Regions from separate parts of the Paenibacillus sp. FSL W8-0186 genome, predicted to be linked through region 1. Evidence: a T-box and tRNA genes for the amino acid it is inferred to sense, from the RefSeq annotation. Region 1 holds a T-box; the other holds one or more tRNA genes.
The links. A T-box is a leader RNA that pairs with one kind of tRNA and senses whether it is charged. The one in region 1 lies ahead of MKX50_RS19110 (valine--tRNA ligase), so its partner is inferred to be a tRNA-Val.
Positions count from the first base shown of each region.

Region 1 (3,422 bases):
GGCCCAGAACGATCTGCCAGCCTCCGATCTTCAAGCCATGAAGATGAATGTGCTGAATCAGGCGGACGGTATGCTGTCGACATTAAATGGCGAAGGGTATCCTGTGCTGCTGCCGGGGAATAAAGGTTATGACTGGGGTTCCAACTCCGCCATTGCCAATAAAATGATATTGCTCGGGTACGCTTACGATCTTAGCCAGAACCTGGATTATTTAAAAGGGATGAACCGGGGGATGGATTATTTCATGGGCAATAATGCGATGAGATTATCCTATATTACGGGATACGGCCAATATTACGAGACGGATACGCATGACCGCTGGGCCTGGGGCAAGTACCAAAGCGGTGTGCCGTATCCGAAGGGCTGGCTGTCCGGCGGGCCGAACAATACGGTGATCAACGATTCGGCGACACCGACGGGAATGCCTGCAGCCAAATCGTATGCGCCGAAAAATACGGCTCCTGATGCCTGGGTATCCAAAGAGAATACGATCAACTGGAATGCGCCGCTGGTATGGATCTCCAAATACATTCAAGACCATAGAGAACCTTTAGGCGGAGGCGCGAACGAGAATCCAAATCCTGATCCGGGACCTGGACCGAATCCGAACCCGGGACCTAGCGGAGATTTGGCCGTTCAGTACAAAGCCGGAGATACGAATGCAGCCGACAACCAGTTCAAGCCTCATTTCAATATCGTGAACAAGGGGGCTGCGGCAGTGCCTTTAAGCGAGCTGAGTCTGCGATATTATTTCACAGCTGACGGCAATGGCCAGCTGCAATACAATTGTGACTGGGCCATGGTAGGCTGCTCCAACGTGAACGGGGCTTTCGTGAAAATGAATCCGGGCAAAGCGAACGCCGATACCTACCTGGAAATCACATTTAAAGCCGCAGCGGGTTCGCTGCAGCCCGGCGGGCAGACGGGGGATATCCAGACGCGCAATCATGCGAGCAACTGGGCGAACCTCAACGAGAGCAATGACTATTCCTTTGATCCAACCAAGACCGCGTATGCAAATTGGGAACGTGTCACCTTGTACCATAACGGTACACTGGTGTTCGGAAACGAGCCTTGACCGCCGGCTTATTCCCGCAGCCATTCAGACCAAATATTGACTCCCCGTTAATTTCACGCTATGATAATATGGATTAACTTAAAATAACCGTGTGAAAAGACATGGAACGGGAAGAGTAGGCAGTGAGCCCTTCAGAGAGCGGGATTGCAGCGCTGGAAGATTCCGCAGGATGCAGCTGGCCGAAGTCACCCGGGAGTCGCTTGTTTGAGCAGCTATGCATTTTGTAGTCGTTAGAACGGGCCGGTAGCAGCCGTTATCTGTATGAGTGTTGCGAGTTTCTCGGCGACTCCGCGAGCGTAGCGGTTTCGGGCTGGGCCAACCCGCAAAACAAAGGTGGTACCGCGAAAGTAAAGCCTTTCGTCCTTTGAGACGAGGGGCTTTTTGTATTTTTTGAGCAAGACTATCCTGATTACGCTAAGGCAATGCTGAATTGTAACGGAGGTTGAAATTATGTCAGAGATCCAAGAGCATTCGTCGGCGAACAACATGCCGACAACGTATGATCCCAAGGCTGCAGAACAGAAATGGTATCGCTACTGGATGGAGGGCGGCTTCTTTAAGGCGGGCCAAGTACCGGAAGCCAAGCCGTACACGATCGTCATTCCCCCGCCAAACGTAACGGGCATGCTTCATATCGGGCATGCGCTGGACTTTACGCTGCAGGATATCCTGATCCGCACGAAGCGGATGCAGGGGTACGATGCTTTATGGCTGCCGGGCTCCGACCATGCTGGAATAGCGACGCAGACGAGAGTGGAGCAGACGCTCCGGGCAGAGGGAATTTCCCGCTATGATCTTGGCCGCGAGAAGTTTCTTGAGAAGGTATGGGAATGGAAAGAGCATTATGCGGATACGATTCGAGAGCAATGGGCGAAGATGGGCTTCTCGCTGGACTATTCACGCGAGCGCTTTACTCTGGATGAGGGGCTGTCCAAGGCGGTGCGCGAGGTATTCGTCAAGCTCTATGAAAAGGGCCTGATCTATCGCGGCAAATATATTATTAACTGGGATCCTGCAGCCCGCACGGCCCTCTCGGATATTGAAGTGGAATATAAAGAGGTCAACGGTCATTTGTACCACCTGCAGTATCCGCTTAAAGATGGCAGTGGATTCATTACAGTAGCTACGACAAGACCGGAGACGATGCTTGGGGATACGGCTGTGGCGGTTCATCCTGAGGATGAGCGGTACCGTCATCTAATCGGCCAGCCGCTCGTGCTGCCCATTGTAAATCGTGAAATTCCGATCATTGCCGACGAATATGTCGATAAAGAATTCGGCAGCGGAGCGGTGAAAATTACGCCTGCCCATGACCCGAATGACTTCGAGGTAGGACTGCGTCATGATTTGCCGCAAATTACCGTCATGGATGAGAGCGGCAAGATGAATGAGGCGGCCGGCAAATACCAGGGAATGGACCGCAGCGAGTGCCGGAAGGCCATCGTGGCCGATCTCAAGGAGTCCGGCGTTCTCGTACGGATCGAGGATCATGTTCACCAGGTCGGCCATAGCGAGCGTTCTGGCGCCGTAGTCGAGCCTTATTTATCGACGCAATGGTTCGTTAAAATGAAGCCTCTGGCGGAAGCGGCAATCGCTGCCCAAAAATCAGGCAAAGGCGTCCATTTCGTGCCGGAGCGGTTCGAGAAAATTTATCTGCACTGGATCGAAAATGTGCGCGACTGGTGCATCTCCCGCCAGTTGTGGTGGGGCCACCGCATTCCGGCTTGGTATTGCGAATCCTGTGGGGAGCTGCATGTCGCTAGGGAGGCCGTGGATACCTGCGCCAAATGCGGAGGTCATAAACTGGTGCAGGACGACGACGTTTTGGACACGTGGTTCAGCTCGGCCTTGTGGCCGTTCTCCACACTCGGCTGGCCGGATGAGAACAGCGAGGACTTCAAGCGCTTTTTCCCGACGGATGTTCTCGTTACCGGATACGACATCATTTATTTCTGGGTAGCGCGGATGATCTTTACCGCCCTTGAGTTTACTGGAGAAATCCCATTCAAGGATGTGCTGATCCACGGGTTGGTACGGGACAGCGAAGGGCAGAAAATGTCCAAATCGCTGGGGAACGGCGTTGATCCGCTTGATGTCATCGAGAAATACGGCGCGGATGCCATGCGCTACATGATCTCTACGAGCAGTACGCCTGGCCAGGATCTGCGCTTCCATTGGGAACGCGTCGAGCAGGCCCGCAACTTTGCGAATAAAATCTGGAATGCCTCCAGGTTTGCGTTAATGAATCTGGAAGGCGTAACGTTTGAGGATATCGATATTCAAGGAGATCTGTCGACTTCCGACCGCTGGATTCTCCACCGCTTCAATGAGACAGCCCGCAACA
Region 1 covers NZ_CP150207.1:4,276,026-4,279,447, reverse strand. Annotated here, with positions in the region: gene MKX50_RS19115 (glycoside hydrolase family 9 protein) at 1-1,078, shown strand, start outside; T-box leader at 1,172-1,446, shown strand; gene MKX50_RS19110 (valine--tRNA ligase) at 1,529-3,422, shown strand, end outside.

Region 2 (3,422 bases), 680 kb from region 1:
ATAACGGCTTTTCCATGCGTACATGCAATATGCCTGCGTCATAGAACGGTTCCGTGGAAATCGTCTCATAACCCAGCTTGGCGTAGAAGCCCTCGGCCTGGCATTGCGCATCAAGGACGGACTTCGTCAGTCCCAGCTCTCTGGCCCGCTCTTCCATGGCGAGCAGCAGTATTTTGCCTACGCCTTGCGAACGGAACGGCTTCCGAACCGAAATCCGCTGCATTTTGGCGCTGTTATCTTTATAGTACGTAATTCTTCCCGTTGCCGCAGCCGTACCTTCCATTTCGATCAGCACATGAACGGCGTCCGGGCTGATCACATCATATTCATCGATTTCCAGATCGATCGGCACCTTCTGCTCCTCTACGAAAACTTCCTTGCGAATGTTTAGACATTTCTCCAATTGCTCTTCCGAATTAACGGCTATAATTACAGCAGCAGCCATTGATACCCCTCCCATGTTGCTTCTTTACTATGCAAACTGCATCATTATACAAAAAAAAGCTTTTCGTGTATAGTTGTAAAGTAACTATTACGCTTCTATATAAGTTGAACAATTGAAATGAATGTAGGGCAAGTACGTAAAATGTTCCTACGATCGCTGTTGCTCCCAGATTTCTTAGATTGTATAGATTCATAAAAGGTAGAAATCCAGTCACAAAGGCGACCACTGACGTTTCTTCGGAATCATTTTTCTCCCTTGCCATGCATCCCATTCTTTAGTTCATCTTTATATATTATGAACATCTACCCCGGAAGGAGTCGCTACACCATGGTCACAATAACGATTATCGCTTCGGTGCTAGTAACCGTTATACTTATCGTTCCCATGTTTTACACCATCAAAAAGGGGTATTCCCGGAAATGGGAGGATGACTGAGTTAAACCCTTCTCACGGGGGCGTGATGACCTCTTTCGAGTAGACGTGCTCCCGTACGGATTTGCCGTATACCTTGTCGCGTACGGATTGGCCGAACCAGGAAGGAAGCTGCTGCTGCCGCTGCAACGTCTCTTTACTCGGCTCCAGTCCGCATCCGCTGCCCAGCAGCAGTAAGCTGGAGGCGCCGACGGCGAGAACGATTTTACAAATAACTCTACGGGGGAATTGTGCTGCTGTCGTTAGCTTGTTGTGCTGCACGTTGTTCATCCTTTCTGTCATGTTCCTTGGTGCTTTGATTTTGACTATGGCTTTGTGCCTGCTAACTTCATTTTCGTCTGCATCCGCACCCTTTATACGCCAGAAAGGCGCCTATCTGTGAACTCTCTAATTATATTTTTAAAAAAAGGTTTGACAGAGTTCGCTTAACCTGGTATGATACTTCTTGTCTTCACTAATTGAATCTGATCTGTTAGCTCAGCTGGGAGAGCACCATCTTGACAGGGTGGGGGTCAGTGGTTCGAGCCCACTACAGATCATACTTAAGAACCCTTACGACGTAAGGGTTCTTTTTTTATTCTCTATTTCAAACCGGTGAAGAAAGTCCAAACCTATTCTATCTATGAGCTGGTTTGTTCGTTTGAGTAAGGCAGCCTAATATATATTGTAGTTCCCTGCCCTTCTTCACTAGCCAACTGGAGACCATAATGAGGGCCGTAATGCAGTTGGATTCGCTGGTGAACGTTGCGCAAACCAAAGCCGTGATCCTTCTCCTCATGCTCTTGCTCGATGGCCAAAGATTGGCGGATTTTTTCCATTTGCTCAGACTTGATGCCAACGCCGTCATCCTTTACCTCCAGCAGGATACAATTTTCTTCCTTCCCTACACGAATGTAAATATGTCCTGGTTCATCGCGTTTACGAATGCCATGATTAATGCTATTCTCCACGAGCGGCTGAAGAATAAATTTGATAATTTTGATATCTTCAAGACTGTCATCTATTTGAATTTCCCAATATAACTGACCTGCAAACCGGATTTCCTGAATTTTTAAATAATACGTCACATGACGCACCTCATCGGCAAGCGTGATCATTTCCCGACCTTGATTGAGCCCGATCCGAAATAAACGGGAGAGATAGGTCACGATATCCGCAATGATCGGATCTTTATGCTTCCGGGCCAGCATATTCACCGAGTCCAACGTATTGTATAAAAAATGAGGGTTAATCTGATATTCAAGCGTTTGTAGTTGCAGGAGGCGGCTCTTCGCTTCCTCTTCACGATTTTTCTGAATAAGACTTACGATCTCATCAGACATCCGGTTCATTGCATTAGCCAGCTCTCCGATCTCATCATTCCGTATGACAGGGACTTTAATGATAAACAAGCCTTCTCCGATCTGCTTCATTTTGCGCCGCATTAAATTTAATGGCTTCGTAATTCGGTGGGAGAGAAACATCACCATAAATACGGAGAATAATAGGAGCAAAAGCGCTATAAAAAGGATACCTAAAAATAATTCCCTTGCCGGCTCCAATATTTCACGTTTTAATATCCAGGATACGAACGTCCAGTCTGACTGTCTTTTGGCAAATGTAATATAAGACATGTCCTGATAAATCATCTCTTGGCTGGTTACGCCCGGCTGTTTCCCAGCCTCATGTAAAAATGCATTGTCCGCCACTAAATCCGTGCTAATTCTCAACGTATGGTCCTGATTGAAAATGCCGTATTGCTGATTGGAATTGACACTGTATCTCTCGATAATTTTCTCTGCTTCACTTTTATCAATGACGAGGAACAGGTAACCAACCGGGAGCTTTAAATCGAACTCATTATTGTTAATCTGCCGGTACAAAACAATAGAATTCAGTGTATCCGCATTTTCCCAAACGGGCAATCCGCCATATTTTTCTGCCATACTGATTCTGGATTGGATAAATTGTTCATGATCAGCATGAAGCCCTGCTCCGTACACTTTCCCATTCAAACGAACGACGTAAATTGAAAAATTGCCATTTCCCGCCGTAGCATAGGTTTGTAGCGCTTGACGAAAATCGGTAGACCGCTCCAGCTGTTCTCCCGTCTGCATTGTATTTGGATGAAGAAGAAAATTTTGCACTCGTTTGTCTCCAAATATTTGCAGCGACAAATCCTCGTAGCTCCCCCGCCATTCCGTAATTTGCGACAGTAAATTTTCTATGGATTGGTTTTGCTGAACGATATAATTGTTTTTTAAATAGTTTTGCAGCGTAAAGTAGACATTGATACTGCTAATAATGATGGGAACAATAATAAGCAGAGAGAAAAACAGCATCATCTGTGTGCGAACAGAGCTCATTGCACTGACCCTGTACTGAATCGTTCCCGATATTCACTCGGTGAGTGGCCAACGCTTTTCTTAAATATGGAGCTGAAATAATGCGCGCTAGTATAACCAACTTCCTCCGATATTTCATAGTTTTTGCGATTCGTTAGTAACAGCAGCTTCTTGGCTTCCTCCAATCGGCATTCCGTAATAAATTCAACACAGGTTTTGCC
Region 2 covers NZ_CP150207.1:3,594,493-3,597,914, forward strand. Annotated here, with positions in the region: gene MKX50_RS16255 (GNAT family N-acetyltransferase) at 1-445, opposite strand, end outside; gene MKX50_RS16260 (hypothetical protein) at 893-1,159, opposite strand; tRNA gene MKX50_RS16265 (tRNA-Val) at 1,344-1,416, shown strand; gene MKX50_RS16270 (sensor histidine kinase) at 1,498-3,201, opposite strand; gene MKX50_RS16275 (response regulator) at 3,219-3,422, opposite strand, start outside.
Region 2: it encodes a tRNA-Val, which carries the amino acid that the T-box ahead of MKX50_RS19110 (valine--tRNA ligase) is inferred to sense. The anticodon was not compared.